Regions from separate parts of the Streptosporangium sp. NPDC004379 genome, predicted to be linked through region 4. Evidence: riboswitches for the same ligand, from Rfam matches in the RefSeq annotation. Region 4 holds a riboswitch; each other region holds the start of a gene.
What was found. A riboswitch is a leader RNA that binds a small molecule or an ion and turns the genes downstream of it on or off. The one in region 4 is predicted to bind cyclic di-AMP.
Positions count from the first base shown of each region.

Region 1: linked by a shared signal. The riboswitch ahead of ACFYSC_RS24595 (hypothetical protein) and the one ahead of ACFYSC_RS11080 (C40 family peptidase) in region 4 are both predicted to bind cyclic di-AMP.
Region 2: linked by a shared signal. The riboswitch ahead of ACFYSC_RS14585 (NlpC/P60 family protein) and the one ahead of ACFYSC_RS11080 (C40 family peptidase) in region 4 are both predicted to bind cyclic di-AMP.
Region 3: linked by a shared signal. The riboswitch ahead of ACFYSC_RS32690 (glycoside hydrolase family 25 protein) and the one ahead of ACFYSC_RS11080 (C40 family peptidase) in region 4 are both predicted to bind cyclic di-AMP.

Region 1 covers NZ_JBIAMC010000012.1:10,568-18,132, reverse strand. Annotated here, with positions in the region: gene ACFYSC_RS24610 (LuxR C-terminal-related transcriptional regulator) at 1-57, opposite strand, end outside; gene ACFYSC_RS24605 (site-2 protease family protein) at 249-1,556, shown strand; gene ACFYSC_RS24600 (MarR family winged helix-turn-helix transcriptional regulator) at 1,623-2,153, shown strand; gene ACFYSC_RS24595 (hypothetical protein) at 2,209-3,153, opposite strand; cyclic di-AMP (ydaO/yuaA leader) riboswitch at 3,195-3,331, opposite strand; gene galT (galactose-1-phosphate uridylyltransferase) at 3,403-4,482, opposite strand; gene ACFYSC_RS24585 (DeoR/GlpR family DNA-binding transcription regulator) at 4,479-5,279, opposite strand; gene ACFYSC_RS24580 (TIGR03086 family metal-binding protein) at 5,428-6,018, opposite strand; gene ACFYSC_RS24575 (SpoIIE family protein phosphatase) at 6,126-7,565, opposite strand, start outside.
Region 2 covers NZ_JBIAMC010000006.1:20,243-27,807, forward strand. Annotated here, with positions in the region: gene ACFYSC_RS14570 (Lsr2 family protein) at 91-420, opposite strand; gene ACFYSC_RS14575 (RDD family protein) at 1,764-3,161, opposite strand; gene ACFYSC_RS14580 (amino-acid N-acetyltransferase) at 3,250-3,894, opposite strand; cyclic di-AMP (ydaO/yuaA leader) riboswitch at 4,232-4,385, shown strand; gene ACFYSC_RS14585 (NlpC/P60 family protein) at 4,391-5,440, shown strand; gene ACFYSC_RS14590 (LuxR C-terminal-related transcriptional regulator) at 5,631-5,879, opposite strand; gene lysX (bifunctional lysylphosphatidylglycerol synthetase/lysine--tRNA ligase LysX) at 6,557-7,565, opposite strand, start outside.
Region 3 covers NZ_JBIAMC010000021.1:86,000-93,564, reverse strand. Annotated here, with positions in the region: gene ACFYSC_RS32695 (cytochrome P450) at 1-872, shown strand, start outside; gene ACFYSC_RS32690 (glycoside hydrolase family 25 protein) at 960-1,709, opposite strand; cyclic di-AMP (ydaO/yuaA leader) riboswitch at 1,721-1,870, opposite strand; gene ACFYSC_RS32685 (hypothetical protein) at 2,481-3,296, shown strand; gene ACFYSC_RS32680 (GNAT family N-acetyltransferase) at 3,338-4,012, shown strand; gene ACFYSC_RS32675 (ArsR/SmtB family transcription factor) at 4,281-4,661, shown strand; gene arsB (ACR3 family arsenite efflux transporter) at 4,661-5,749, shown strand; gene ACFYSC_RS32665 (arsenate reductase ArsC) at 5,742-6,137, shown strand; gene ACFYSC_RS32660 (hypothetical protein) at 6,195-6,464, opposite strand; gene ACFYSC_RS32655 (M28 family metallopeptidase) at 6,949-7,565, opposite strand, start outside.
Region 4 covers NZ_JBIAMC010000004.1:254,596-262,160, forward strand. Annotated here, with positions in the region: gene serA (phosphoglycerate dehydrogenase) at 1-247, shown strand, start outside; gene ACFYSC_RS11080 (C40 family peptidase) at 922-1,626, opposite strand; cyclic di-AMP (ydaO/yuaA leader) riboswitch at 1,614-1,846, opposite strand; gene ACFYSC_RS11085 (3-isopropylmalate dehydrogenase) at 1,988-3,034, shown strand; gene ACFYSC_RS11090 (branched-chain amino acid aminotransferase) at 3,212-4,306, shown strand; gene ACFYSC_RS11095 (Uma2 family endonuclease) at 4,513-5,097, opposite strand; gene ACFYSC_RS11100 (O-methyltransferase) at 5,213-5,866, opposite strand; gene cimA (citramalate synthase) at 6,160-7,565, shown strand, end outside.

The DNA of each region.
Region 1 (7,565 bases), on a different contig from region 4:
GGCCACCAGGCCCCGTCGGACCAGCGGCAGGTGCTCGGCAATCAGGATCCCGATCAAAAGTTTCCCCCCAGCGCCTCTCACAGGGTGACCGCACGATCGCTTACTGTCAACGAAGTGTCCCCATTCGGTCAACCCGGCGCAAGGGTCTTGATCCGGAGGGTCCGTCTCTGTGGCACTCTGGAACCACGGAGCGTGGGTTAGTCTCCATTGGAAGCCGCCCGCACATAAACGACCGGGGAGTACGACCTGTGAGCTGGCTCGTCGGGGTCCTCATCATCCTCCTGGGACTCATGGTCTCGATCGGCCTGCACGAGATCGGCCATCTGGTGCCCGCCAAGCTCTTCGGCGTCAAGGTCACCCAGTACATGGTCGGCTTCGGCCCCACGCTGTGGTCGCGCCACAAGGGCGAGACCGAGTACGGCGTCAAGTGGCTCCCCTTCGGCGGCTACATCCGGATGATCGGCATGCTGCCGCCCCGGCCCACCGACGCGCCGGGCACGCTGCGCTCGGTCTCCACCGGGCCGTGGCAGGGCCTCATCGAGAACGCCCGCGACGCGGCGATGGAGGAGGTCCGCCCCGGCGACGAGGACCGGGTCTTCTACCGCAAGCCCTGGTGGCAGAAGGTCATCGTCATGTCGGGCGGCCCGGCGATGAACTTCGTGCTGGCGTTCGTGCTGTTCGCCGTCGTGATGATGGGCTTCGGCGTCGCCGTCCAGAAGAACCAGATCTCCTCGGTCCCGCAGTGCGTCAAGACCTCCGCCGAGATCGCGAAGAACCCCGGGGCCGGGTGCGCCGCGACCGACAGGCCCAGCCCGGCCGCCGCGGCGGGGCTGCGCGCCGGTGACGTCCTGGTGTCGGTGGCGGGCAGGCCCGTCGCGAGCTGGGACGCCGCGACGCGGGCCATCCGCTCCCACGGCGCCGGCCCGCTGGCGATCGGCATCGAGCGGGACGGCCGGCCGATGACCGTGACCGCGAACCTCATCGCCCAGGACCGCGAGTCGCTGGACGAGCCCGGGAAGATCGACAAGGGCGTCGGTTACCTCGGGGTCAGCCCGGTGGTCGTCACCGAGCGGCAGAGCCTCGGCGCGGTCGCCTCCCACATGTGGGACACCACCTCGCTGACGGCGGGCGCGCTGCTGCGCTTCCCGGAGAAGATGGTCGGCGTCTGGAACGCCGCCTTCTCCGGCCAGGAGCGCGACAAGAACGGCCCGGTGGGCATCGTCGGCGTCGGCCGCATGGGCGGGGAGATCGTGGCCTCCTCGGCTCCGCTGGAGAGCAAGGTCGTCATCTTCATCAACCTGCTGGCCGTCTTCAACCTGGCGATCGGCATGTTCAACCTGATCCCGCTGCTCCCGCTGGACGGCGGCCACATCGCCGGCGGGCTGTGGGAGGGCCTGAAGCGGGGCTTCGCCCGTGTGACGCGCCGTCCCGCCCCCTCCCACGTGGACATCGCCAAGGCGCTCCCGCTCACCTACGCCATCGCCCTGGTGATGATCGTCATGGCCGGCCTGCTGGCGTACGCCGACGTCTTCAACCCGATCCGCCTGCTGGGTTGATCTTTCGTGACCATCCGTCCCGTACGGCGCGCCGCGGGCGGGCCGTACCCGCCGTAGGGGTACGCCGTGAACGACCGGACGCCGGGAGCGGCGATCGACGTGGCGCTGTTCCGGCTGCGCCGGATCTGGGCCCGGCCGCTGCGTGCCCGCCGGGCGGGTGAGCCGCCCCGGCCGGTGCAGATGTCGAACGTGATGGTCGTGCACGCGGTGCACAAGCTGAGCCTGGACGTCCCCGAGGTGACCGTGGGCGCCGTCGCCGAGCAGCTCGACGTGGACCCGTCCACCGCCAGCAGGCTCGTCAACGACGCGATCGGCGCGGGTCTGGTGGCACGGGAGGAGTCGGCGGTGGACGCCCGGCGGGCCCGCCTCGTGCTGAGCGAGCGTGGCCGCCGGGTGCTGGAGGTGGTCGTCCGCTACCGGCGGACCTACCTGGACGGCCTGATCGCCGACTGGACGGAGGCCGACCGCGAGGCGTTCGCCCGGCTGCTCGCCCGTTTCGCGGAGGCGGCCGTCGCCCGCCCGGCCGACCTGGCCGGCCTGGACCGGATGGTCGCCGAGGCGGCGGGGACGACGGACGTCGCCGTCACCCGCCCGTGACGCCGCCGATCCCGCCGGGTCCGTCGGTACTCCGGGAAACGTCCGGCCGGGTCCGTCAGTACATCGAGATGTGGACGTGGTCGAAGTGGTTGGCGGTGACGCCGCCGCGGTCGGACATGGCGCGCCAGCCGGTGCCGCTGTTGATCCGCTGACGCCAGATCACGTACTTCACCCCGAGTCGGGTCCTGTTCTTGAGGGCCCAGGCGGCGATCTCGTCGCCGAGCCCGACATGGCCCGCCGTGGGCGTCGATCCGCCGGTGCTCATCATGAAGTCGCAGGCCCGGCCCAGCGGGTGCTCGCCGCCGTCGTTCTCCGAGCGGTAGCAGCCGACCTCGTGGGGGAGGGTGAACCGCTTCCCGACCGCCTCGCGCATGATCCGGGTACGGTCGGTGATGTTGTCGGAGCCGGTGGGCAGCTGGGGCGCCCAGCTGCCGTCGGTGCGACGGCCCGAGCCCACGGGGACGAGCGCGTCGAGCTTCCGCCTGATGTCCGCGATGGCCTTCTCGGCGTCGCGGCGCCGGGCGGCCACGGCGTCACCCTCCTCGGCGATCCGGCCGGTGAGCCGGGCGGCCTCCTCGGCCGCCCGGCCGCGCAGGTCCCGGCTCTGGGCGAAGGTCCGGAGGTGGGCGCCCTGCTGGGCGGCGAGCTGGGCGGTGACCGCCGCGCCGTCCATCCGGGGGGCGGTCAGCAGGGAGGGCAGGTCGCTCCCGCCCCCCTGCTGACCGCCCTGGTACTGGAGGCTGGCGATGCCGGCGACCTGCTTCCTGGCCTCCGCGTAGGCGCGTTCGGCCTCGGCAAGGGCGGCCCTGGCCCGGCTCTCGGCCTGCCGGGCCTCGCGCAGCGACTCCCGTTTGGCCGCGTAGTCCTCGATGAGCCCGTCGACCTTCTCGGTGAGCTTCGCCAGGTCGGCGCGCAGTTCGGACTCGGACGGCTTGGGGTCGGCGCCGGCGGGCCCGCCGGCGAGGACGAACACCAGGGCCGAGACCGCGGAGACGGTCATGGCCGCACGGCGACGGGACGTGGGGGACGGGGCCGCCACGGCTCTCCTCTCCTACCGCCTACCGGGTTAGCTGACGGGTTCGGGCGGGAGAGAGCCCTTCCACCGAAGTGGATTCACCCCGGGTGCGGTGGTTCCCCGGCTCCCGGGCGACGCACCCGGAATTAGGCATATCGGACATTAAGTCCAATGGGTGAGGATAGTAATGGTAAACGGACGGTCACGCGACCCCGTCCCGTGACCGTCCGCCGGTCATTCCCCGACCAGGGACCGCAGGCGGCGGGCCGTGTCCTCCGGCAGCACGTCGTTGACGAAGGCGCCCATCGCGGACTCCGACCCGGCCAGATACTTCAGCTTGTCGGGCGCCCGGCGGATGCTGAACACCTCCAGGTGGGCGTACGACAGATCCCGGCCGGTGTGCACCGGCGCCTGGTGCCAGGCCGCCACGTACGGCAGGGGCACACCGAAGAACCCGTCCAGGGCGCGCAGGACCCGGGTGTACAGGGGGCCGAACGCCGCCCGCTCGGCGGCCTCCAGCGACCCCAGGCCGGGAACCCGGCGATGGGGGTAGAGGTGGACCTCGACCGGCCAGCGCGCCGCGGCCGGCACGAACGCCGTCCAGTGCTCGTTGGCGGCGACCACGCGGACGCCCGCCTCCCGCTCGGCGGCGAGCACGTCGGCGAACAGGTTGCCGCCGGTCCGCCTCCGGTGCCGCTCGGCCGCCTCCAGGGACAGCCGGGTCCGGGGGGTCACGTAGGGGTAGGCGTAGATCTGCCCGTGCGGGTGGGCCAGGGTGATGCCGATCTCGGGGCCCCGGTTCTCGAAGCAGAAGACCTGCTCCACCCCGGGCAGCGCCGACAGCTCCGCCGTACGGTCGATCCACGCCTCCATGACCAGATCGACCTGCTCGGGGGACAGCCGCGAGAAGGAGGAGCCGTGGTCGGAGGTGAAGCACACCACCTCGCACCGCCCGGTCCCCGGGCGGACCTCGCTCAGCCCGCCGACCGGAACGGCGTCGACCGGCTGGCCGGAGAAGGACGGGAAGCGGTTCTCGAAGACCACGACGTCGTAGTCGGATGAGGGGATCTCGGTGAGCCGGCCGGGGGCCGAGGGGCACAGCGGGCACTCGTCGGCCGGGGGCAGGAACGTGCGGCTCTGGCGGTGCCCGGCCACCGCGATCCACTCCTCGGTGAGAGGGTCGTAGCGCAGCTCGGAGGCCGGGGGGCGGGGCGGCAGGTCGCGCAGGTCGGCCGCGCTCCGGTCGGCGTCGTCCCGCCGGTCGAAGTAGAGCAGTTCGCGGCCGTCGGCCAGGTGGGTGATCGTGCGTTTCATGAGCTCACCGTCTCGTTCCGCTGGTGGGGGTCGGTGATGATCAGTTCGCCCACCTGGGACGCCAGCTCCTCGCGGGCCTCCTCCGGCAGGCCGGAGTCGCTGACCACGACGTGCGCCTCGGCCAGTCCGGCGATCGTGCTGATGCCGACCGTGTCCCACTTGGTGTGGTCGGCCGGCACCACCAGCCGGTGCGCCGAGGCGACCAGCTCGCGGTCGGTCTCGGCCTCCAGCAGGTTGGGCGTGGTGAACCCGGCGCGCACGCTCATCCCGTGCACGCCGAGGAAGAGGGTGTCCACGTGCAGCCCGCGGATCGCCGCGACCGCGACCGGGCCGACCAGCGCGTCGGAGGGCGTGCGGACGCCGCCGGTCAGCACGACGGTGCGGTCGGCGCGGGGGGAGCGGTGGAAGACGTCGGCGACCCCGATCGAGTTGGTGATCACCGTCAGGTCGGGCACGTCGGTCAGGAAGCGGGCGAGCGTCCAGGTGGTGGTCCCGGCGGAGAGCGCCACGGCCGTGCCCGGCCGTACCAGCCGGGCCGCCCGCCGGGCGATCGCCTCCTTCTCCGGCTGCTGGCGCGCCGACTTGGCGGCGAACCCCGGTTCCTCGGTGGAGCCGGGCCCGGCGACGGTGGCGCCGCCGTGGACCTTCGCCACCAGCCCGCGCTCGGCCAGCACCTCCAGGTCCCGGCGGATCGTCATGTCCGAGACCCCGAGCTCACGCACCAGGTCGGCGACCCGGGCGCCGCCGCTCGTGCGCACCCGGTCCAAGATCGCCTGCCGCCGCTGCTGGGCGAGCATTGACCACCCCTTAAATCACCAGATTCCAGCAAATTACCACAACCATGGTAGTTGGAAGATGTTGGAACCTGGTGGATGGGAGTGGCCCGCGGGCGGGCCCGGCAGGCGTTCCCGCCGGGCGGCGGACGGAGGCCGTCCGCGAACGGATCTAGCCGTCGTCTCCGGCGGGCCTCGGCGGGCGGCCCCAGGCCGCAAGGAGACGGGTCTGCGCGTCGGTGCCCGCGGGGACCGGCTGCTGCTCCCCGATGACCCCGGCCTGCCGGTAGCCCTTCTCCGCGTCGGCGAACCAGGCCGCGCAGGCGTCGACCAGCTCCGGGTCGAGCCGCTCGTCGGCGCCGATGGCCCGGGCGAGGTCCCAGGTGTGGATCAGGACGTCGGCGAACAGCTCCGCGACGTACTCGCCGCCGGGCGCGTCGCCGAACGACAGGTGGACGACGCGGGTGAGCGCCCCGTCCTCGAACACGGCCTGCACGGCCGCGGTGGCGGAGGTGTCGAACGCCTTCAGCGCGTCGTCACCGAGCATGTCGCCGTCCAGGGCGTCACCGGTCTCGCCCACGGTCCGGTCGGCCAGCAGCAGGGGGACCCAGCGGTTCTCCCTGACCACGTGGTCGACCAGGGTGCGGACGTCCCAGTCCACGCACGGGGTGGGACGCCCCCACTGCCCGGACCCGATCCGGTGGACGAGAGCGCCGAAGTCGTCCAGCGCTCGGCGGTAGGCCTCGCGTATGTCGATGCTCATCATGTCCTCCCCGATCCTCACCTCGACCGTAACTCCCGCGGGACGAGTAGTCATCGCGTCCCGTGGGCACGGCTCCGGCGGGGCCGGGGAACAGGGCCGGGGAGACCCTACGGCAGGCGCTGCTCCACCCAGACGATCTTGCCGTCCGGGGTCGGGCGGGTGCCCCAGCGGTGCGCGAGCCAGTTGATCAGATGCAGGCCGCGGCCGGTGTCGTCGTCGCTGCCCGCCTCACGCATGACCGGGGGCAGCGGAGAGCGGTCGGCCACCTCGCACACCAGCGAGGGGCCGCGCAGCAGGCGCACCTCGACGATGCCCGAGCCGTGCTTGATGGCGTTGGTGACCAGCTCACTGATCATGAGCTCGGTGGCGTCGGCGATCGGGTCCAGCCGCCACTCCGACAGCGTCGCGCGCACGAGGCGGCGGGCCTGGGCGGCGGAGCGCGGGTCGGGGGTGAGCGTGAGCTGCGCCAGGTCCTCCTCGCCCAGCTCCCGCACCCTGGCCAGCAGGAGCGCGATGTCGTCGCGCTCGTGCCCGGGGCGCTGGGCCTCGATCGTGAGGTCGCAGACCGCCTCCAGGTCCGGGTTCTGATCGGCCAGCAGGTCGCAGACCATGCCGATCCCCTCGTCGATGTCCCGCTCGCGGCTCTCCACCAGGCCGTCGGTGTAGAAGGCGAGGACGGCGCCGTGCGGCAGGACGAGCTCGCGCATCTCCACCAGTTCGTTGCCGATGCCGAGGGGCAGCCCGGGGGGCAGCTCCAGCGGCTCGGCCCCGCCGCCGGGCCGTACCAGGACCGGCGGGACGTGTCCCGCCGAGGCGATCGCACAGGTCCGCGTGACGGGGTCGTAGGTGGCGTAGACGCACGTCGCGATCTGGCTGCCGTCCAGGTCCTGGCTCATCCGGTTGAGGCGGAACAACACCTCGGCGGGGGTGAGGTCGAGGCTGGCGAGCGTGCGGGCGGCCGTGCGGAGCTGGCCCATCGTGGCCGCGGCCCTGATCCCGTGCCCCATCACGTCGCCCACGACGAGGGCCACCCGGCATCCGGGGAGCTGGATCACGTCGTACCAGTCGCCGCCCACCCCGACCAGGTCGCTCGCGGGCAGGTAGCGGGAGGCGACCGTCAGGCCCAGGGGCTGCTGGAGGTCGACCGGGAGCAGGCTGCTCTGCAGGGTGAGCGCGGTGCGCCGCTCGCGGTTGTAGAGCCGGGCGTTGTCGAGGCAGACGGCGGTCCTCGCCGCCAGCTCCTCGGCGAGGTTGATGTCCTGCTCCTCGAACGGCTCGCTGTCCGGCCTGCGGGTGAAGACGACGAATCCGAGCACCTGGCCGCGCGCCTTCAGCGGCACGACCAGGAACGAGCTGTCCTCCAGCACCCTGGCCACCGTGTCGCGCTTGGCGAACCGCCCGATCTCCTCGGAGGTCCGGCGGCCCAGCCGGGGGTAGAGGATCGGGTTGCCGGTGGCCATGCACCTGGCGTACGGGGTCCAGGCGTCGTAGACGACGACCTCGTCCACCGGGAACGCGTCGGCGTACTCGCCGGGCGACGAGCTGGA
Region 2 (7,565 bases), on a different contig from region 4:
GCGTCATGCGGTCATGGCCGCCACCGGACCCCACCGTGGCCGCCATAACCGCATGATTCAACGATCCCGCGAGCAGTCGCGCGACTCCCGCTAGTGAGCCGCTTCGTACTGCTCGACGATCTTGGAGGCGATACGGCCGCGCTCGCTGACATTAAGGCCGTGCGACTTCGCCCAGGCCCGGATGTCGGCACTCTTCTCCCGCGTGAGGGCCCTGCTGCCGCCCGCGCGGCGGCGACGCGGAGCCGCACCGGAACGGCGGGCGCCCTGCACGAAAGGCGACAGGGAGTCGCGGAGCTTCTTCGCGTTTACTTCACTGAGATCAATCTCGTAGCTCGTGCCGTCAATCGCGAAGGCGACCGTCTCATTGGCCTCGCCCCCATCGAGGTCGTCGATGAGAATCTCCTGGATCTGCTTGGCCATCTACGCAATCCTTTCGCGGAGTATTGTTTCATTCGCTAGCCAAACATATACCCGCCATCGGGGGGCGGCAATTCCGGGACCCCGGCGATTCTCCCGGGAACCCGACCGGAACCGGACGGCGGGCGATCATCCGTCCTGGGGGCCGGGGACGTCCTCCCGTTTTGCCGGGCGCCGACCGGCGGCTTCACTGCGAAGAAGCTTGACCACTCCGTAGATGAAGGCCCCGCCGACGACCACCGGGGGTATCAACGCGGACAATACGTCGTTCATTCGTCCTCGCTCCGCACCGTGGGTGACTTTTGGGGACCGTGGAATTCCGGGGGCGGCGTGCCCGCCCGCGGGCCGGGAAGCCGCTCGGGCCATGGGCGTCCGCCCAGGCACGACCTTAGCGTCACCGGCGGGCGGCACGGGCCCCCGGGACCGCCCGTCTCCACCTTAATGCTTCTCTCCAGCCGTCTTACCGGTTGCCGTCTGTAAAGCCCCTGGGAAAAAACCGACAGGGCGATCATCTGATGATCACTCTGCCGAAAAACCAATGTCAACTGCGGCCACTTGACAGCCGCCCCCTCCCGGCAGCCCCGGAAACCCCCTGCTCACAAGGGTTTTTCGGCCGCAACAGAAAAGATCTTGCTGAAGCTCCGGATCATCATCGCCGGGTCGGCGGCGGTAATGTCAAGAGGACGGGAACGCTCGGGTGGAGCCCCGTCGGACCTCGCCCTCTTCGGCGGGCGGCGGGTTCCGCGGCACGCCTTCGGCCCGCGGAACAAGACGGATCTTCGTCGCTTTCTTCCCAAGCCTACGGCCCTCAGGCGCAAGGAACATAGTCGTAGCCCTTATAACCACCAAACCACCGGGCAGGCGGTGTACCGGCTAACCCGGGCCGGATCCGCGAGAACGCCTTCCCGGGCATGCAGGGAAGGCGAACCCGCATTCCCCGCCGCTCCGGGAGAAGACGCGGGAAGTCGCCGGAGGCCACGGTGCGGCCCGCCCGCCGGACGCCATTCGCCGGATGTCACGGAAGTTGCCCGGGTAACTGTCACCCCATTGACGTCCTATAGGCACCCGGAGTGACGGCACAGCCGATCCGCGGGGTTTGTCGTGACCCGGAAGCACCCCTGGAAGGCTCCATAACGCCCTCTCCGGGGATCCCGCCCGAGAAGTGGCCGGAAGAAGGCCATAACGCCCCCGAGGGCGCGTACGGGTTCATGGCCCGCCGCAGTCGTCTCCGAACGCCGTTACCGTCCCTTCCGGGGGTACCGCTACCCCTCTCGTTTCCCTCCACACACGAAAAAACGGGGCCGGCGGTTCAACCCGCCGGCCCCGTTTTTGGGGAAGTTCCGGAACTACTTGGTCTTCACGACCGTCGTCGCGGCCGCCTTGTCGTGCAGGCACTGGCGCAGCGGCTTGTCCCACAGCTGCCAGAGCACGTTCACCAGAGAGAAGATCCCGATGATGTAACCCACGACGGGGATGCCGCGCAGCATGCTCGGACCCCACAGGACGCCCGCCCGGCTCATGGCCTTGTTCGAGGGGAGCCCGCGGGACTGGGGCGCCCCGCCGATCGGGACGACCCGGATGCCCATGACCATCTTGCCGACGGTCTGCCCCGTCGCCTTCAGCATCAGGAACTCGTAGACGAAATAGATCAGCCCGCCGACGAGACCGATGAGGAAGGTCGCGAGGAACAACCCGCTGCCGAGGCTGTACTCCCCGGTCTCCATGTTGAAGGACGGCTGGGTGACCAGGATCCCGGTCAGCACGAGCGTGACGATGAACGTGGGGATCGCCAGGATCACACCGTCGACGATGCGGGCGACCAGGCGCTGCCACCACTCGGCGAGCGGGGCCGACACGCCCGGCGCGTGGCCGCCGTCGCCCCACTGCGGGGTGTAGCCCTGCTGGCCGTAGCCCTGCGGCTGAGCGCCGTAACCGGGCTGCTGGCCGTACTGGGCGCCGCCGTAGCCGGGCTGGCCGTACGCCTGCTGCTGGTCGTAGGAGGGCTGCTGGCCGTAGCCCGGCTGCGCGCCCTGCTGGCCGTAGGCGCCCTGGTCGTACGACGGCTGCTGCCCGTAGGCGCCCTGGTCGTAGGAGGGCTGCTGGCCGTAACCGGGCTGCGCGCCCTGCTGGCCGTACCCCGGCTGCGCGGCCTGCTGGCCGTAACCGGGCTGGGCGGCCTGCTGGCCGTAGCCCTGCTGCTGGTCGTAGGAGGGCTGCTGGCCGTAACCCGGCTGCGCCCCCTGCTGGCCGTAGGCGCCCTGGTCGTAGGACGGCTGCTGCCCGTACCCCGGCTGCGTCCCCTGCTGGCCGTAGCCCGGCTGGGAGTTCTGCTGGCCGTAGGCGCCCTGGTCGTAGGACGGCTGCTGCCCGTAGCCGGGCTGCGCGGCCTGCTGGCCGTAACCGGGCTGGGCGGCCTGCTGACCGTAGCCCTGCTGCTGGTCGTAGGAGGGCTGCTGGCCGTAACCCGGCTGCGCCCCCTGCTGGCCGTAGGCGCCCTGGTCGTACGACGGCTGCTGCCCGTACCCCGGCTGCGCGCCCTGCTGGCCGTAACCGCCGGGCTGGCCGTAACCGGGCTGGTTCTGCCCGGGTCCGGTGCCGTCCGTCCGGTACCCCACCACCGTCGCGTCGGGGTCGAGACCCCCGGGGCCCTGACCCGTGTCGTGCGAGCCGTATCCGGAGTGTCCCGACGGGGTGCGATCGCGGTCGGGATCATCCTGCGGATACGGCGGCTGTCCGTTGGTCACCGCGTCACCTCACTTCGACTACGCATGCGGCGCATTCGAGACTCACATGCACGTTGAAGCACAAGGTATCGAGATAGTCGTCCGAGAGTCACCTTTTGTCACAGTCACAACTGCGGTCATCACGCTTGACCAGGGGCGGTAGATGAAGCAGCATCCGCGTGTTCCCCAGGGTGTTCGGCTTCACGTGCTCCAGGTCGAGGAACTCGGCGACGCCCTCGTCGTAGGAGGCGAGCAACTCGGCGTAGACCTCGGGCGAGACGGGCGTGCCCTGGATCCGCCGGAAGCCGTGGCGCGCGAAGAAGTCGACCTCGAAGGTGAGGCAGAAGACCCTGCGCAGGCCGAGTTCGCCGGCCGTGCGGATCAACGCCGAGACGATCATGTGGCCGATGCCCTGGCCCCGGCACGCCGGATCGACGGCGACGGTGCGGATCTCGGCGAGGTCCTCCCACAGGACGTGCAGCGCCCCGCACCCCATGACGGCCCCGTCCCGCTCGGCCACCCAGAACTCCTGGACGTCCTCGTACAGGGTGACCGTGGCCTTCTCCAGCAGTCGCGGCCCGGCGCCGCCGTAGGTGTCGACCAGCCGCCGGATCGCCCGCACGTCCGGCGTGCGGGCGCGCCGGACCGTGACCTCGCCCGTGGCCCCGGCCGTGACCCCGCTCGCCGACCCGGCCGTCGCCCCGGTCCCGTCCGTCAGGGCGTCCGCCGGGGAGGGTTCCGCAACCTGCTCCATGACCGATCAGCGTACGTCCTCGGCGCACCCCCATTACGGCCCAGCCGTAACTTCGGTCACAACGGCACCGCCCGGCTCCCGGTGTCACCCCCGTCGCGCCCGGCCGGAAACCCCGGTGACGGCGGCCGTTCGCCCTCGGCATGGACCGGGGCCTGCGGCTACATGGGTGGTATGCCGCTCATAGCGACATGGATCCAGGTTGACAGGCATGAGGATCATGAAAGTATGTGATCTGCCTGTGACTTTCCGGTTGTGAAAGCTCTACCGACTTTATGGTTCTGGTTGAGCATGAACCTCCAATTGCACTAATGTCCGTGCTCGATGTCAGCTTCCCCGAAAAGCTGACCCGCCGAATCCCCGGACCCGGGGAGCCGGGGACCCACCCTCCACGCGTCCCCAGGGGTGAATCCGAGCCGTCACCGGCGTGCTCGGTAGGGCTGCCTCCGGCCCGAACCCGTCAGCTAACCCGGCAGGCGGCCGAGAGAGGAGCCCGTTGGTGAAGCGCACGCCGCGCCGTGGCAGTGGACGTCCAGCCGGACCCGTCCCGATGCGGGAGCGCGCCTCCCGTCGCCTTTCCGGCCGGACGGCCTCCATCGGGCTCGCGTTCACCCTCCTCGCGGTCGGCGCTCCCATGACGTCCGCCGGTGCGGACCCGAAACCGGACCTCCGGCAGCTCGCCAAGCAGGTCGAGAAGCTCCACGTCGAGGTCGAGACGCTCGCCGAGCAGTACAACGGCGCACGGGTGAAGCTCAAGCAGGCGCAGCGCGCCGCCGAGGTGGCCAAGAAGAACCTGTCCACCAGCGAGACGGAGCTGGAGTCCCGGCGCACCAAGGCGACCCTCCTCGCGCAGAGCACCTACATGTCGGGGGGCCTGGGCTCCACGCTCGCCTTCACCCAGTCGAGCGACCCCGACACCTTCCTCGACCAGGCCGCCACCAGCTACGCCCTCCAGCAGCGGCAGAGCGAGGAGGTCGCCCAGGTCGCCCAGGCGCTCAAGGTCGCCGAGCAGGCTCGGGCCAGCGCCAGCGCCCGGTCCACCGAGGTCAAGAAGCTGCTGGGCGAGCTCGGCGACAAGCGTTCCAAGATCGAACGCCTGGTCGGCAAACTGGAGGGCAACCTCTACCGGGAGGTCCGCGACCGCGCCCAGAGCATGCAGGGCCGGGCGACCAGGCTCACCGTTCCGGTCGTGGGCCAGGGCAAGGCGGCCGAGGCGGTGCGCTGGGCGCTCACCCAGCAGCTCAAGCCGTACGTCTGGGGCGCCGAGGGACCCAACTCCTTCGACTGCTCGGGGCTGGTCCTGTGGGCCTACCAGAAGGTCGGCATCAGCCTGCCCCACTACACCGGTGACCAGTGGACCGCCGGCACCCACGTCTCCCGCGACCAGCTGCGCCCCGGCGACCTGGTCTTCTTCTACAGCGACCTGCATCACGTCGGGATCTACCTCGGCGCCGGCCTGATGATCCACGCCCCGCAGACCGGTGACGTGGTCCGCATCGCCCCCATGGGCAACCGGCCCTTCGCCGGGGGCGTGCGCGTCGCCGACTGAATCGGCCGGCGTACGGCCGGACCGGACGGACACGGGCACACGATCAGCCGGATGCACGGCCTGACCCGACGGGCGTATGACCGGCCGGATGCACGAACCGGCCGGACGGACACACGACCAGCAGGGTGCACGGCCTGACCGGGCGGACCACGACCGGCCGGTGCACGGCGGACCGGCCGGGTGTACGGCGTCAGATCAGGCGGCGGCGGGCGGCCCAGGCCACCGCCTCGATTGCGGTGGCCACGCCGATGCGGTCACAGATCCCGCGCAGCCTGCGCCGGACCGTCCGGCCGCTGATGTCGAGGCGGCGGCCCACCCTGTCGACGGTGACGCCCTTGGCCAGCTCGGCCAGGAGCACGAGGTCCTCCTCGCTGAGATCGATGTCCTCAGTGCCCGGAAGACTTTCGCCGCGGCGGGAATCCACTTCCGGATATGCCATCTAGCAACTCCCCCCGCAACGGGACTCAGGCGTGAGCACGCTGGAATCGATGTCGCCCGTCAGGAACGGTAAACGCCCCGTTCAAAGGTCGTCAAGCTCTGCTCTTCATAGAGATGGCCCACACTATTGACAGAGTGGGCGTTACATGAAGTACTCATGATATGTCGGGCCCATTGTGATTAAGCAGCGGCCGAGCCGGAGGGCGCGCCGCCGGACCGTCGTCGCGCCCGGGGCCCGCGCCAGGCGTGTCCGCGGTCTGTCCGCAGCCTGCCCGCGGCATGAGCCGAGGTCATCACCGTGATCCACCCCGAAGCCGCACCGCGGGGCCATGCCGTGGACCACCGCGGGTCCTCCGCCGGGACGAGCCGTACGGTCGGCGCCCGCCGCATTTCCCACAGAAAACGATCGGTCCGGCGGGCGTCGCGCATCCCGTCGACCGCGGCCCCCGGCCACGCCCCTGACGGCGCCGAGAAAATCATCACGCAATGGCCGTCGGATGAAACCGGCTTTCCGGCATTCCGCGGGGAGCTGATCGCCGGCCGCCCGGATCATCGGGGAAATGGCGTCTCCGCTCAGCGGGAGGAACGGAACGAGCCCGCGGTCCACGGGACCGCGGGCTCGTCAGGCGGGGCCGGAGGGCCTGGCGGACCGGGCCCGCGGGGCGGACCCGGTGGCGCTCAGCCGGTGGGCTTCACCAGCGGGAACAGAATGGTCTCGCGGATGTTCTTGCCGGTGAAGGCCATGACGAGGCGGTCCACACCGACCCCCACGCCGCCGGTGGGCGGCATGCCGTACTCCAGGGCGGTGAGGAAGTCCTCGTCGAGCTGCATGGCCTCGGGGTCGCCGCCCGCGGCGAGCAGCGACTGCTCGGTGAGGCGGCGGCGCTGCTCGATCGGGTCGCTCAGCTCCGAGTAGCCGGTGCCGAGCTCGGTGCCGAACCCGATGAGGTCCCACTTCTCGGTGAGCAACGGGTTGTCCCGGTGCGTCCGGGCCAGCGGTGAGGTCTCCAGCGGGTAGTCCATGACGAACGTCGGCTGGATCAGGGTGTGCTCGACCAGCTCCTCGAAGAGCTCCTGGACGAGCTTGCCCTGGCCCCACTTGGGGTCCCAGCGGATGTCGCGCGCGTCGGCGAGCTTGCGCACGTGCTCCAGCGGAGTCTCGGTCGTCACCTCCTCGCCCAGCGCCTCCGAGACCGATCCATAGACGGTGACGCGCGGCCACTCGGGCAGGCCCAGGTCGATCTCCTGCCCCTCGTGGACCACCACGGAGTGGCCGAGCGCGGCCACGACCGCGTTCTGGATCATCCGCTGGGTCAGGTCGGCGATGCCGTTGTAGTCGAGATAGGTGCCGTAGGCCTCCATCATCGTGAATTCGGGGTTGTGGGTGGCGTCCGCGCCCTCGTTGCGGAAGTTGCGGTTGATCTCGAAGACCTTCTCGATGCCGCCCACCACGAGCCGCTTGAGGTAGAGCTCGATCGCGATGCGGAGGTAGAGCTCCATGTCATAGGCGTTGATGTGCGTCCTGAACGGCCGGGCCGAAGCGCCGCCGTGGATGCGCTGCAGCATCGGCGTCTCGACCTCGAGGTAGCCCTCGCCGTGCCAGAAGTCGCGGATCGCCCGCACGACGGCGCTGCGGACGTAGGCCATCCTCCGCGCCTCGTCGTTGACGACGAGGTCGAGGTAGCGC
Region 3 (7,565 bases), on a different contig from region 4:
CCGTACGGCGGATGCGCCTGCTCACCGAGCGGATCGAGCAGATCACCGCCGAGCACCTGGACGCCATGGAGAAGACCGGGCCGCCGGCGGACCTGGTGACCGCGTTCGCCAAGCCGATCCCCGCCGTCGTGATCTGCGAGCTGCTGGGCGTGCCGTACGAGGACCGGGGTTCCTTCCAGGAGAACATCGACAAGTTCCTCAACGGGGAGACGAGCGACGAGGACCTGTTCGCGGCCTACACCGCGACCCAGGGCTACCTCGCGGAGCTGGTGGCCTCCAAGCGCGCCGCCCCGACCGACGACGTGCTCAGCGACCTCACCGACGGCGACCTGACCGACGAGGAGCTGAGGGGGATGAGCCTGATCCTGCTGGCGGCCGGGCTCGACACCACCGCGAACATGCTGGCGCTGGGCACCTTCGCGCTGCTGCGCGAGCCGGAGCAGCTCGCCGCGTGGCGCGCCGATCCGGCGCTCACCGACGGGGCCGTGGAGGAGCTGCTGCGGTATCTGACCGTCGCCAAGATGTTCATGAGGACGGCGCTGGAGGACGTCGAGCTGGGCGGCCGGATCATCGAGGCCGGTACGACGGTCGTCCTGTCGAACCACGCCGCCAACCGCGACCCCGAGCGCTTCACCGACCCCCACGTGCTCGACCTGCGCAGGCGGGAGGGCGGGCACGTGGCCTTCGGCCACGGCGTCCACCAGTGCCTGGGGCAGCAGCTGGCCCGGGTCGAGATGCGGGTCGCGTTCCCCGCGCTGCTGGACCGCTTCCCCTCGTTGCGCCTGGCCGTACCGGCGGAGGAGGTCGCGCTGCGCCCGGAGGTGGCGGACATCTTCGGGGTGAAGAGCCTCCCGGTCACCTGGGACGCCTGACCGCCGAGGGCGGGCGTGGCGGTGTCCGTCCCACCCGGTGGTCCGGGTGGGACGGACACCGGGCCGGCCGGCGCCCCGGCCCGCCGGTCACGCCGACCGGCGGCCCAGGGCGCGGAGCTGGTCCGGGCTCAGCGCGGAGACGTTCTGGTCGATGGGCGAGTCCGAGTACTGGTGGATCGTCCACGCCTTCCAGCCGGCCGGGGGCGTCACGGCGCCCTTCTCCCGGCCGTAGGCGGCCACCCACAGCGGGTACTGCTCCAGCCCCGCGCCGTAGGTCTCGGCGAAGTTCAGGCCGCTGTAGAACATCGGCGTGACGCCGGTCCTGGCCTTCACGTGTGCCAGCCACGCCTTGGCCCAGGCGTTGACCTGCTCGACGGAGCGGTCGTCGGTGGCCTCCAGGTCCAGGACGAGCAGGTCGCCGCGCCTGGCGGGCTGCGCGTCCACGACGGACAGGAAGTGCTCGGCCTCGGCGATCGGGTCGTTGCCCGGGTGGCCGAAGTGGTAGGCCCCGCGCACGATGCCCTTCTTGTCCAGCTCCCTCCAGTGCCTGGCGAAGGAGCGGTCGCGGAACGTCGTGCCCTCGGTGGCCTTGATGATGCCGAACTGGGCGGAGCTGGTGCTCCAGTCGTAGGCGGGCTGGTAGTTGGAGACGTCCAGTCCGTAGGTGAGCGGGCCCGCCTCCTGCTGGGAGACGCGCTGGGCGGCCGCGATGTGCCCGGCGGGCGAGGCGGAGGCCGTGACGGGGGCGATGCCGCCGAGGGCGGCGCCGGTCAGGACCGTGCCCGCGAGGGCCAGGCCGAGACGGTTTCCGAGCGTGCTGATCCGGGGGTTGCGCATGGGGTGTCGGCTCCTTGCTTCCATGTCGCCTACCGGGTTAGCTGTCGGGTTCGGGCATGGAAGTGCCCTACGGACGCGTCGATGAGAAGTCGTCCGATTCACCCCGGAAAAGGTGGGTCCCCGGTTCCGCTGGGAAGGCGCGGATTCGGCGTCCGCACGCCGTCGGCGGGCATTGCCACGGAAACGGCGTCGGGTCCAGTCGATGGAGCGGCTCTCGTGCCGCTGGGGCGGCTTTCGCGCCGCGATGACAAAAGGTATGCGTTGCCCCACGGAAAGGGCAAGTGACCTGCGGCGGAGCGGATCGCGCCGGTGATCCGGAGGGTGTCGGACCACCCTGCCCGCAGGGGATCGGGGCCCATGGTAAAAATTGACGCCTCGCCGTCCCGGACCGGGCGGGAACCGGGCCGCCCGCCGTGGCGACCGGACTTCCCGGCGGTCGCCACGGCGGCCGCATCTCGGCCATACGTCCGGTCTGTAGGGATTCGTGGTGTCCCCTTGGTAACAGCTCCGTAAGAGCGCGCCGTTACCTGACGCATACGGACCGTGATGTTCGGCAGGCTGGGGGGAGATCGGATCCGGCGACGGGGAGGCGAGATGCAGGATGATCATGGTCCGGCCCGCGGGCGCGGTTCCGGTGCGGGCCCCCGCGGTCGCATGCCGTACGGCGGGCCCCCGGGCGGCCCGCCCGGGTCCGCCGCGTCCCCGTCCCGTCCGCCGGTCCGCCCCGAGGCCCGGTACGACGGTCCGGCGCAGAGCCCCGGAGACCCGTTCATGCACGGCTCGCTGGTGGACGCCGGCATCGCCCTCGCCGGTCGGCCGCGCCACCCGGCCGGGGAACGGCCGCGTTCCTGGACGGGTCCGCGTCTCCGGCGCGACCGGCTGCTGCGCCCGGCGCTGATCGGCGCCTTCCTGGCGGCCGCCGGGCTCGGCGTCTGGACCTCCGGCCGGTCCCCGCTGGACGACCGGCCCTCCGCCGTGGCGGCCCCGCTGCCCGCGCCGTCGCTCGCCCCGCACGGCACCGCGGTCGTCCACCCGCCGCAGGCCGCCCGCACGCCCTCCGCCGAACCCGGCAGGGTCATGGTCGTCCGCGAGCTGAAACCACGCCTGGTGCGGCCCCGGGCCGACGCGGCGGACACCCCGGACGGCCGCGCCCCGGGGGAGGAGCGGCGGCACGCCGCGGCACGCCGTACGCCGGAGGCCGCTACGCGGACGGAAGCGGGAACGGAGGCGGGGGCCGGGGCCGGAGGCGACAGGCCGGGCCACCGGGAGACACGGGGCCTCTCGCGCCCGCCGCACGCCCCGCACGACCGCGGGCACGGGCACGGGCACGGGCACGGCCCGGGGGCGCCCGCCCCCGAGGCCGGACCGCGGGGCCGGGCCGACGGCGGCGCTCCCGGTGCCCCGGCCCGTGACGCCCGTGACGCCCGGGACACCTCCGCCGGTCCCGGCGGCCACGACGGCTCCGGCGGCGTGGGGCTCCGGTTCGACACCGCCTACGCCTGCCGCGACTTCCGGCCGGACGACTGGCGCCACGACTTCTGCGTCCGGGCGTGGAACGACTACCGCAGAAGCAACGACCTTCCCTAACCTGGGGGCCGCGCCCACCCGCGAGTGAAGGAGCACCGGTAATGGCGCACGATGAGATCACCGGCCGCCGCTCCGTGCCGGCCCAGGACGCCGCCGGTCGGACGGCCGACGGCCACGAGCAGGATGCCTTCGGGCGGGGCCGCTCCGGCGCGGCCGGCCATGAGGAACCCGGCGCGCGACCGGCGACCGCCCAGGCCGCCGGGCCCGACGCTCCGCCGGGGGTGGAGATCCGGCCGATGCGCCGACGCGACGCCGAACAGGTGCTGGCCATCTATCAGGCCGGGCTGGACACCGGCCAGGCCAGCTTCGAGACCCTCGCCCCGAGCTGGGAGGGCTTCACCGCGGCCAGGTTGCCGCACCTGCGCCACGTGGCCTGCGACACCGGCACCGGCCAGGTGCTCGGCTGGGTGGCCGCCTCGGCGGTCTCGGCCCGCCCCGTCTACGCCGGGGTGGTCGAGCACGGCGTCTACGTCCACCCGGGCTGCCAGGCCCAGGGGATCGGCCGGGCTCTGCTGGCGGCGTTCGTCTCCGCCAGCCAGGACGCCGGCGTCTGGACGATCCAGTCCGGCGTCTTCCCCGAGAACGCCGCCAGCCTGGCCCTGCACCGGGCGCTCGGTTTCCGGGTGGTCGGCATCCGCGAGCGGATCGGCCGCCACCACGGCGTCTGGCGGGACGTGGTGATGATCGAGCGCCGCAGCACCTCGACCGGAACCTGAATCGCCGCCCGGGAACATCGGCTGCCGGGCGATGGTCGCACAACCCGCGGCCGGTGTGCCCGGTGTCCCGGGCCTCACCTTTCGCCTTCGTGGAACACCGTTCGTCTGGGGCCGCGTTGCGCTTTTCGCCGAGAGGTGACACGCACACGTGATGGCTGAGGGCCTCGCTGTTGCGAACTCCGTCGCGACTCCTCCGATCTCCCCCTGAAATCGATGTATGTCAATATAGAGAAGTATCGATTTCGATGAATGTCTATATGGAGGACGTGTGGAACCTCTGGAACTCCTGGAGTGCAGCCCGCCGCTGACCCGCGAGCCGCTGGACGCCGGGCAGGCGGCCGGGGTGGCGCGCGTGTTCAAGGCGCTGGGCGACCCGGTACGGCTGCGCATCCTGTCGATCGTGGCCAGCCGCGCCGGCGGCGAAGCGTGCGTGTGCGACATCACCGACGCCTTCGAGCTGTCCCAGCCGACCATCAGCCACCACCTCAAGGTGCTCAAGGAGGTGGGGCTGCTGACCTCTGAGCGGCGCGCCTCCTGGGTGTACTACCGGCTGGTGTCCGAGACGCTGGGCGAGCTGTCGGCGCTGCTGACCCTGCCCGCCAATGAGCCCGCCGGCGTGACGGCCGCTGCAGCGGCGGTGCCGCGGTGATGTCGGCTCAACCCGCACAGGCCACCGCGCCGCCAGCCGGGGTGATCGGCGCTCTGTCGGTGCTGGATCGGTTCCTGCCGGTGTGGATCATCGCGGCCATGGGCGCAGGGCTGCTGCTCGGGCGTCTGGTGCCCGGCCTGGACACCGCGCTGGACACCGTCAAGATCGGTGAGATCTCGCTGCCGATCGCGCTCGGCCTGCTGCTGATGATGTATCCGGTGTTGGCCAAGGTCCGCTACGACCGGCTCGGCACCGTCACCGGCGACCGCCGCCTGCTCCTCTCCTCCCTGCTGCTCAACTGGGTGCTCGGCCCGGCGCTGATGTTCGCGCTGGCCTGGATCTTCCTGCCGGACCTGCCCGAGTACCGCACCGGCCTGATCATCGTCGGGCTCGCCCGCTGCATCGCCATGGTGCTCATCTGGAACGACCTGGCCTGCGGCAACCGGGAGGCCGCCACGGTGCTGGTCACGCTCAACTCCATCTTCCAGGTGGTCGCCTTCGGCGCGCTGGGCTGGTTCTACCTGCAGGTGCTGCCTGGCCGGCTCGGCCTGACGCAGGCCGCACTCGACGTCTCGGCCTTCGACATCGCCTTTTACGTGCTGGTCTTCCTGGGCATCCCGCTGGCCGCCGGCTACGCCTCGCGCAAGCTCGGAGAGCGCGCCCGGGGCCGAGACTGGTACGAGCAGCGCTTCCTGCCGCGCGTCGGCCCGATCGCCCTGTACGGGCTACTGTTCACCATCGTCATCCTGTTCGCCCTGCAAGGCCACACCATCACCTCCCAGCCCGGCGACGTGGCCCGCATCGCACTGCCGCTGCTGGCCTACTTCGCCCTCATGTGGGGCGGCGGCTTCGCGGTCGGCAAGGCGATCGGCCTGCCGTACGACAAGACGACCACGCTCGCCTTCACCGCCGCCGGCAACAACTTCGAGCTGGCCATCGCGGTTGCGGTCGGGGTCTTCGGCGTCACCTCCGGCCAGGCCCTGGCCGGAGTGGTCGGCCCGCTCATCGAGGTCCCCGTCCTGGTCGCCCTGGTCTACGTCAGCCTGGCCGGCCGCCGCCTGTTCAGCAAGGAGCCCGTAGGTGCCTGACAAGCCGAGCGTCCTGTTCGTCTGCGTGCACAACGCCGGCCGATCCCAGATGGCCGCCGGATGGCTCGTCCACCTGGCCGCAGGCCGCATCGAGGTCCGCTCCGCAGGATCGGCCCCCGCCGATCAGGTCAACCCCGTCGCCATCGAGGCGATGCGCGAGGTGGGCATCGACATCACCACCGCCCAGCCCAAGATCCTCACCGTCGACGCGGTCGAGGCGTCCGACGTGGTCATCACCATGGGCTGCGGCGACGCCTGCCCGATCTTCCCCGGCAAGCGGTATGAGGACTGGAAGCTCGACGACCCCGCCGGGCAGGACATCGAGGCCGTCCGCGAGATCCGTGACGACATCCGCGCCCGGATCGAGAAGCTGATCACGCAGCTGTAGCCGCATCACATCAGGGCGGCGTGTGACGTCCGGTCCCGCGCCGCCGGATGGCTGCCGTCAGGTGATGCCTCGGGCGATCTCCCGGACCACCTCACGCCCCGTCGGGGCGACCGCCTCCTGCATCACAAGCAGCAGATCCATCTCAAGGTTCGGGTTGCGCCGCGCCACCTCGGCAGCCAGTTCCTTGAGGTAGTCCCGCGCCGCAACCCGGGCGATCTCCTGCATGAGGACCAGCAGATCCACCTCCAGCTTCGGATGGCGACGGACCAGGTCAGCCGCCAGCTCGGCGACGGTTTGCCGCGCCACCTGGGCCGCGGCCTGTTCCATCGACGCCCCTGGCCCCGAATGGCCGTCGATGCGGGGCCGGCCCGCCGGGGTGGCCCCGGACGATCGGCCCTGGCATCACTTCGGTCTGCGCCTGGCCCCTGATCTGGCTAGTCACCCTCGGTTGCCGCTGTGCTGAGGAGCAGTTCCCGTACGCCCTGCGGGCCGCCTGACGGCGTGCTCGCCTTCATGAGAAAGAACGTCATGCAGATTCTCGACCTGCTCACCGGCCCCCTGCAGGTGGCCTCCGCCGCGGCCGGCCTGTACGCCGCCTCACGCTGGCGCGCCGCCAGCTGACCCGTCGCGTAGAAGGCGAGCCCGCCGAACCGCCTGTCGAGACGCCGCCAGCGACGGTGCCTTCGTCCGCCCAGTCCTCGTCCTTCCCGCAGCCGACGCTCGGATCGCCGCTGGAGTCGTCCGCCACGTCGCCGGAGGCCGACGCACGTCCATGACGATCCCGCTCACACCACGGCACCGCGCACGCCCGTCACAGTGCTGAGACGATCGAGGGCGCCAGGAGCCACACGGTGGCCACCAACAGCCGAGCCGCTGCCACCAGGGTGTCCGGCTGGACGCGGTCGGGGGTTTCGGCGGGGGTCTGGTAACCGGGCATGCCCATGCCGATGCCGATCGCGGCCAGTCCGGCGGCGGCGTAGCGGCGGTTGTCAGACGCCATCGCGCCGGCCCGCAAGGGCACGTCAACCAGGCGGGCGGCCTGGTCGAGGGTGGCCAGCAGGGCGTGGGCGGGTCCGCCGGCCTCGACGGAGGCGGCCTGGTGCAGGTGCGCGGCGCCGTCGAGGTTGATCACCAGCGTGCCGGACGGCAGGGCGGGCGCGTGGCGGGCCGAGCCCCATGCCCCGCTCTCCTCGGCGTCCAGGAAGGCCACCGACAGATCGGCCCGGAGGGCCGGGGCGGCCGTCAGGACGCGGGCGGCCTCCAGAACGGCGGACACGCCAGAGGCGTTGTCGGCGGCCGCGGGCAGCCGTACGCCGGGATCGTCGCCCACGCCGTCGTAGTGCGCGGTCAGCAGTACCCGCGTCCCGCTCCCCGCGCCCCCGGCGCGGGAGGAGGCGGGGAAGCGGGCGCAGACGTTGCGGCCGTCCG
Region 4 (7,565 bases):
GATCGAGCCGACCGACCACCTGTCGTTCTTCGCCTACAGCGACCGTCCCGGCGTCGTCGGCGTCGTCGGGCGCATCCTGGGCGACCACGGCATCAACATCGCCTCGATGCAGGTGGCCCGTGACGTCAAGGGCGGCAAGGCGCTCATCGCGCTGACCGTCGACACCGCCATCCCGGCCGACGTGGTGGACCAGATCGCCGCCGAGATCGGCGCCGACAGCGGCCGCTCGGTCGACCTGGCCGACTAGCCCGCCGTCTCCGCGGGTCCCCGGTACGGCGGGGGCCCGCGGAGACGTCTCCGAGCCCGTACGGCGAGCGGACCCGAGCCCGTACGGCGGAGCGGATCCCGGGCGTGCACGGCGGGACGGGCCGTCACGCGGAGCGCGCGCTGTCGTCTCATCATGTGAGAAATGTGTACGGCGGGCGAGACGGCGTTCCGGCGGGCGGGTACTGTGACAGGAAATGCGCCAGGTTCTCGTAATCCTTACCTGCCGCGGCGGGGCCTGACGGACAGGCCGGCACCTCGCCGCGGTGCGATGGCGTTCGCCGGCTTCACCTTCGCGTCGCGGATCCGCGTCCCGGATCCGCGGCCCCAGGCCCGGTCGGACTCGTGACCGGAGTCCCCCATCACATTTCCCGCTCGCCCGTGAACGAGACGAGGCTTGTCATGTACGACATGTATCCCTGGAACCGTCCGGAAGAAAGCAAGGACGAGGCCGCCGACGCGCTGCAGACCGCGCTGGACCGGCGCGACAACGGCGGGGTGCCCATCCGCTGACCCGGATCGACCGATCCGGATCGACCGATCCGGATCGACCGGCCCGGAGTGACCGGCCTGGAGTGACCGGCCCGGATCGACCGGCCCGGAGTGACCGGGAGAGACCGCCGGCCGGGATCGGGGCCGGCGGTCTCCCGCGCCGCGTCAGGCGTCCTTCGCGTCGCCCTTCTTGTCGTCCTTCCCGGTGTCCTTGCCGGTCGTCATGGTGCCGTTCTCGATCGAGATCTTGACACCAGAGCGGTCGGGGCGGACGGCCCCGGCGAAGACGCTGCGCCGCCAGGAGCTGAGCTTCTCCTCGCGGATGACGTCGCCGGTGCGCGGGGCGTGGACCATGTAGCCGGGCCGGCTGATCATGCCGACGTGGCCGAGGCCGCTGAAGAAGACGAGGTCACCGGGCTTGAGGTTCTTCCAGGAGACCTTCTTGTGGAAGGCCGCGTACTGGTCGTAAGTGACCCGGGGGAGCTTGATGCCGGCGGCGCGGTAGGCGCGTTGCATCAGGCCGGAGCAGTCGAAGCCGCCGTGGCCGGTGCCGCCCCAGACGTAGGGGACGCCGCGCTTGGACATCGCCCACCGCACGGCCTGCTTCCAGGCGGGAACGATCGCCTTGGCGGGGGCGGCCTTCGCGGGCTCGGACGTGGACCCGGACTCGGCGGCGGCCGCGGGGGCGGGGGCCGGCGTGGGGACGGCGGCCGGGAGGGCCGCGGAGAGCGTGGGTGAGGGGGCGACCACCGGTGAGGGGGCCGGGGTGTCCGCCATGGCGGCGGCGGGGGTCGCGAGCGCGGCGGTGCCGGCGGCGACGATGGACAGGGCACGGGGGAAAAACTTGCCGGACAGGGTGGTTCCTTCCATAAGGCCTGCCGGGTTAGCTGTCGGGCTCGGGCGTGGAGGCCGCCCTACGGCGCGGGAAACGCGCTGATTCGCCCCAAGGAAAACCCGTGTGGGCAGCCGGAACGCGCTCGCTGACAGCGGAGTCATGTGTTCCGGCGCCCCGGGTTTTCCGGAAGGTGGGTCCCCGGCTCCCCGGGGCCGGACATGGGGGTGGCCCACGGGGATTAGGCGTCGATACGAATGGGAGGACCATAACGAAGGTTCATGAATCGGTCAATACGTCGCAAAGTCGGACAAATCGATCAAGGGTTTGTGACACGCCGTTCTGTCCGTAGCGTGAGATGGGTGTTCGGCAGTCGAGACAAACCGGTAGGGTGCGAACATGGACTCGCGCAACATTCGCCTGGCAGTCATCCCCGGCGACGGGATCGGAGTGGAAGTCGTCGCCGAGGGGCTGAAGGTCCTCCAAGCGGTCGGCGCCAAGGCCGAGACCACCACCTACGACCTCGGCGCCAAGCGTTACCACGCGACCGGTGAGGTCCTCACCGAAGCTGTTCTGGACGAGCTGCGCGGATACGACGCGATCCTGCTCGGCGCGATCGGCGACCCCAGCGTGCCCCCCGGCGTCCTGGAGCGCGACCTGCTGCTCAAGCTCCGCTTCCGGCTCGACCACTACGTCAACCTCCGCCCGGTCAAGCTCTTCCCCGGCGTGGAGACCCCGCTCGGCGGTTCCCGGCCCGAGGACATCGACATGGTCGTCGTCCGCGAGGGCACCGAGGGGCTGTACGCCGGGACCGGGGGCGTGATGCGCCGGGACACCCCGCATGAGATCGCCACACAGGAGTCGCTGAACACCGCGTTCGGTGTCGAGCGCGTCGTCCGCTACGCCTTCGACAAGGCGCGGAGCCGCCCCCGCCGGAAGATCACGCTGGTCCACAAGACCAACGTGCTCACCTACGCCGGAGACCTCTGGGCCCGCACGTTCGACCGGGTCGGCCAGGAGTACCCCGAGGTCCAGACCGACTACTGCCACGTCGACGCGGCCTCGATGTTCTTCGTCACGCAGCCGGAGCGGTTCGACGTGATCGTCACCGACAACCTCTTCGGCGACATCCTCACCGACATCGGCGCCGCCGTCGCCGGAGGAATCGGCCTGGCGGCCAGCGGCAACGTCAACCCCGACCGCACCGCGCCGAGCATGTTCGAGCCGGTCCACGGCAGCGCGCCCGACATCGCGGGCCAGGGCAAGGCCGACCCGACCGCCACGATCCTGTCGGTCGCCATGCTCCTCGACCACCTCGGCCTGTCCGAGGAGGCCGCCCGGATCGAACAGGCCGTGGCCGACGACCTCCTGGAGCGGCAGACCGGCTGGGCGGGCCGGACCACCCACGAGATCGGCGACGACATCGTCGCGCGAGTAGCCGGCTGAGGCCGCCTGCTCGATTCACCCACGCGCCCGGCGGCTCCGCGAGCCGCCGGGCGCTGCTTTTTGTCCGCAGTGCCACGTCCACTGCCGACTTTGTCCTAGATGCAGTAGTTTCCCGGTATCCAGTCCATCGCAGAATGGACTGAGGTGCAGTTCGACTCGAAGAGAAGGATTCCCGCCATGGCCACCGCTCAGAAGCTCAGCTTCAACGTGCAGCACTCCGACCACGCTCGCACCGCGGCCGAGCGCGAGCAGGTACTGGCGAACCCCGGATTCGGCCAGGTCTTCACCGACCACATGATCCGGATCGACTACACCGAGGGCCGGGGCTGGCACGACGCGCGGCTCATGCCGTACGGCCCGCTGAGCCTCGACCCGGCGACCGCGGTCTTCCACTACGCCCAGGAGTTCTTCGAGGGGCTGAAGGCGTACCGCCAGGAGAGCGGCTCGATCGTGTCGTTCCGGCCGCAGGCCAACGCCGCCAGGTTCAACCTCTCGGCGGGCCGGATGGCCATGCCCGAACTGCCGGAGGAGGCGTTCGTCGAGTCGCTGGAGCTGCTCGTCCAGACCGACCGCGACTGGGTGCCCACCACCTCCGGCCACAGCCTCTACCTGCGCCCCTTCATGATCGCCACGCAGCCGGCGCTCGGGGTGAACCACCCGTCCTCGACCTACTCCTACATGGTGATCGCCTCCCCGGCCGCCTCCTACTTCGGCGGGAGCCGGCCCGTCTCGGTCTGGCTGTCCACCGAGTACACCCGCGCCGCCCCCGGCGGCACCGGGTTCGCCAAGTGCGGCGGCAACTACGCCGCCGCCTTCGTGGCCCAGCGCCAGGCCGTCGCGGAGGGTTGTGACCAGGTGGTCTGGCTCGACGCGAACGAGCACCGCTACGTCGAGGAGATGGGCGGGATGAACCTCTTCTTCGTCTACGGCGACCGCCTCCTCACCCCCGCCCTCACCGGCACCCTCCTGCCCGGCATCACCCGCGACTCGATCCTCACCATGGCCGCGGACCTCGGCCTGACCGCCGAGGAGGGGCGCCTGTCCATCGAGGAGTGGCAGTCGGGCGCGGAGTCCGGCGAGCTCACCGAGGTCTTCGCCTGCGGCACCGCCGCCGTCGTGACCCCGGTCGGCACTGTCAAGGGCGCCGACCGCGCCTGGACGATCGGCGACGGCGGCCAGGGCCCGGTCACCACCCGCATCCGCGAGGAACTGGTCGGCATCCAGTACGGCACCCGCCCCGACCCCTACCACTGGGTCCACAAGATCTGCTGAGCGGACATCCGGGTGCGGGCGGCGCGGGCATCCCCGCGCCACCCGCCCTCTGTCCCAGAGTCGACCAAGCACAGGAGGCCTGCGGGGAAAACCGTGAAGAGCCCGGACCGCCGGACGTTCATGGCGCGGAAGCGGGTCCTCGGAGGGCTTCCGGGCATGGGCACGAGAGAGTTCAGCCGACAATGGCCGGACTCTGTGCGCGGGGTCTACTCATTGACCAGCTTGCTGGTGTCGATGGTCAGATCCCAGGGTGCGGGCAGGTCGAGGAAAGCGCCGAACTTGATGACGACCTCCTGGGTGTAACCGGCTTCACCGGGACCGCTGAGAAGGCGGATCTGCTTCTGGAACGTATCAATGACCAGGTAGAGCGGAACACCCGCTCGCCCGCAGTTTCGTGGTTTCACGACGTGATCGTCATTGCTGCTGCTTGACGAGACCACCTCCACCACGAGGAGTGTCGAGTCGCCGTGGACCTCGTTCTGATCCCACATCCGGGGCTCGGCCGGGACGATGGTCAGGTCAGGACGATACCGGTCGCTCTGCGTGCCCAGGTGAAGCATGATGTCGTTCCAGATCAACCAGCCTCGCTCGGTCACGAACCCGAAGATCTGCCCCAGGATCCAGAAAACGATGGTGTTATGGGTTCTGCTCGGCAACTCCCTCACCACGATCCGGCCGTTGATGAGCTCGACGCGCCGATCGGGCCATCTTTCCTGCATCTCTGGAAGGAATTTTTCCAGGTCGTCCTCTTGTGCCGACTCCGCGGCAGGTCGTTCCAGCGCCTTGGCCATGGCTTCACCGTTCCCTCCGGGGGGCGAGCGTAACGTATCCGAGACGCCACCCAAAGTAACGGCAAAGGTGCGCCCCCGCCCCGGATTCGGAGAGACTCTCGCCAGTGTTTTCGAATCAGCTCTTCCTGATCACGGTGAGCCCGTCGGCCATGGGCAGCATGATCGAGGTGACCCGGTCGTCCGCCGTGACCAGGTCGTTGAACTCGCGTATCGCCCGGGTCTCCTCGTCGTCGGCCGTGGGGTCGGCGACCCGTCCGCCCCACAGCGTGTTGTCGACCAGGATCAGCCCGCCGGGGACGAGTCGCTCCATCAGCAGCTCGTAGTAGACGGGATAGCCCGCCTTGTCGGCGTCGACGAACGCGAGGTCCACGCCCTGCCACGGCGGCAGCTCCGCGAGCCGCTCGGCGGCCGGGCCGAGGCGCAGCTCCACCCGGTCGGCGACGCCCGCCTTGTCCCAGTAGCGCCGGGCGACGTCCGTCCACTCCTCGCTCGCGTCGAAGCAGGTCAGCCTGCCGCCGGGGGCGAGCCCGCAGGCGATGCAGATGGAGGAGTAGCCGGTGAAGGTGCCCACCTCCACCACGTTCGCGGCGCGGCTGATCTGAGTGATCATCGTCAGGAAGCGCCCCTGGTCCGGGGAGACGAGCATGTTCGCGCCCTCGCCGGTCAGCTCGCGGGTCTCCATGGCCAGCGCGTCCAGCACATCGTCGGGGAGCGTGGTGTGCGCCAGCAGATACTGCCCGATCGCCGGGTCGATGTAAGTCGCCTTCATGGCGGCCATTCTTGCCGCCCACCGGGTTCCGACACCGGAAAACATCCGTCGGCGCGGCGCGTGTCCCGGATGGTGAGATGTACGTGTCAGATGGTGGTGGAGTATGGGTAGACTCCGAGTCACCATGTTCTACGGTCTGCTCATTATCGGCAGGCGCGCCGGCTGAAAAAGGGACAACGCCGGCGCGCAGACCTCTCACGTCCGTGAGGGGTCTTTTTGTTTGCCGGGCTCCGCGGACCTTGGGGAGCCGGACGGACACGCGGCGGACGACCCGGACCCGCAAGGAGACTCGCATGAACGACGACCGGTTCCATGTGTACGACACGACGCTACGGGACGGAGCCCAGCAGGAGGGCCTGAACCTGACGGTGGCCGACAAGCTGGCCATCGCCCGTCACCTGGACGACCTGGGCGTCGGTTTCATCGAGGGCGGCTGGCCCGGCGCCAATCCCAAGGACACCGAGTTCTTCAGGCGGGCTCGAACAGAGCTCGGCCTGAAGCACGCGCAGCTCGCCGCGTTCGGCGCGACCCGCCGGGCGGGCGTGAAGGCGGCCGACGACCCGTTGGTGGCCGCGCTGCGCGAATCCGGCGCGCCGGTCGTGACCCTTGTCGCCAAGAGCCACGACCGGCACGTCGAGCTGGCCCTCCGCACGACCCTTGAGGAGAACCTCGCGATGATCCGCGACACGGTCTCCCATCTTCGTGCGGAGGGCCAGAGGGTCTTCCTCGACGCCGAGCACTTCTTCGACGGCTACCTGTCCAACCCGGCCTACGCGCTGGAGGTCCTGCACACCGCGGCCGAGGCGGGCGCCTCGGTGATCGCGCTGTGCGACACCAACGGCGGCATGCTGCCCGACGAGCTGGCCGAGGTCGTCCAGGCGGCGGTGGGCACCTCCGCCCGGATCGGCATCCACTGCCACGACGACACCGGCTGCGCCGTGGCCAACACCCTCGCCGCGGTCCAGGCGGGCGCCACCCACGTGCAGGGCTGCGCCAACGGGTACGGCGAGCGCTCCGGCAACGCCAACCTGTTCACCGTCGTGGCCAACCTGCAGCTCAAGCGGGGCTTCGACCTCGTCCCGGCGGAGTCGCTGTCCGAGATGACGCGGATCGCGCACGCGATCACCGAGGTGACCAACGCCACCCCCAACTCCCACGCCCCCTACGTGGGCGTCTCGGCCTTCGCGCACAAGGCCGGGCTGCACGCCAGCGCGATCAAGGTCGATCCCAACCTCTACCAGCACATCGACCCGGCGCAGGTGGGCAACGACATGCGGATGCTCGTCTCCGACATGGCCGGCCGGGCCTCCGTGGAGCTCAAGGGCCGCGAGCTGGGCTACGAGCTGCCCCCGGAGACCTCACGCGAGCTGGTGGACCGCGTCAAGGACATGGAGTCGAAGGGCTTCACCTTCGAGGCGGCCGACGCCTCCTTCGAGCTGCTGCTCCGCGACACCGTGGCGGGCCGCCGGCTGCGCCACTTCACGGTCGAGTCCTGGCGGGTGATCGTCGAGCGGACCCGCGGGGCCGAGCTGGTCAGCGAGGCCACGGTCAAGCTGCACGCCAAGGGGGAGCGGATCGTCTCCACCGGGGAGGGCAACGGCCCGGTCAACGCGCTGGACAAGGCGGTCCGGCTGGGTCTGGAGCGGCTCTACCCCGAGCTGGCCGAGCTGGAGCTCACCGACTTCAAGGTCCGCATCCT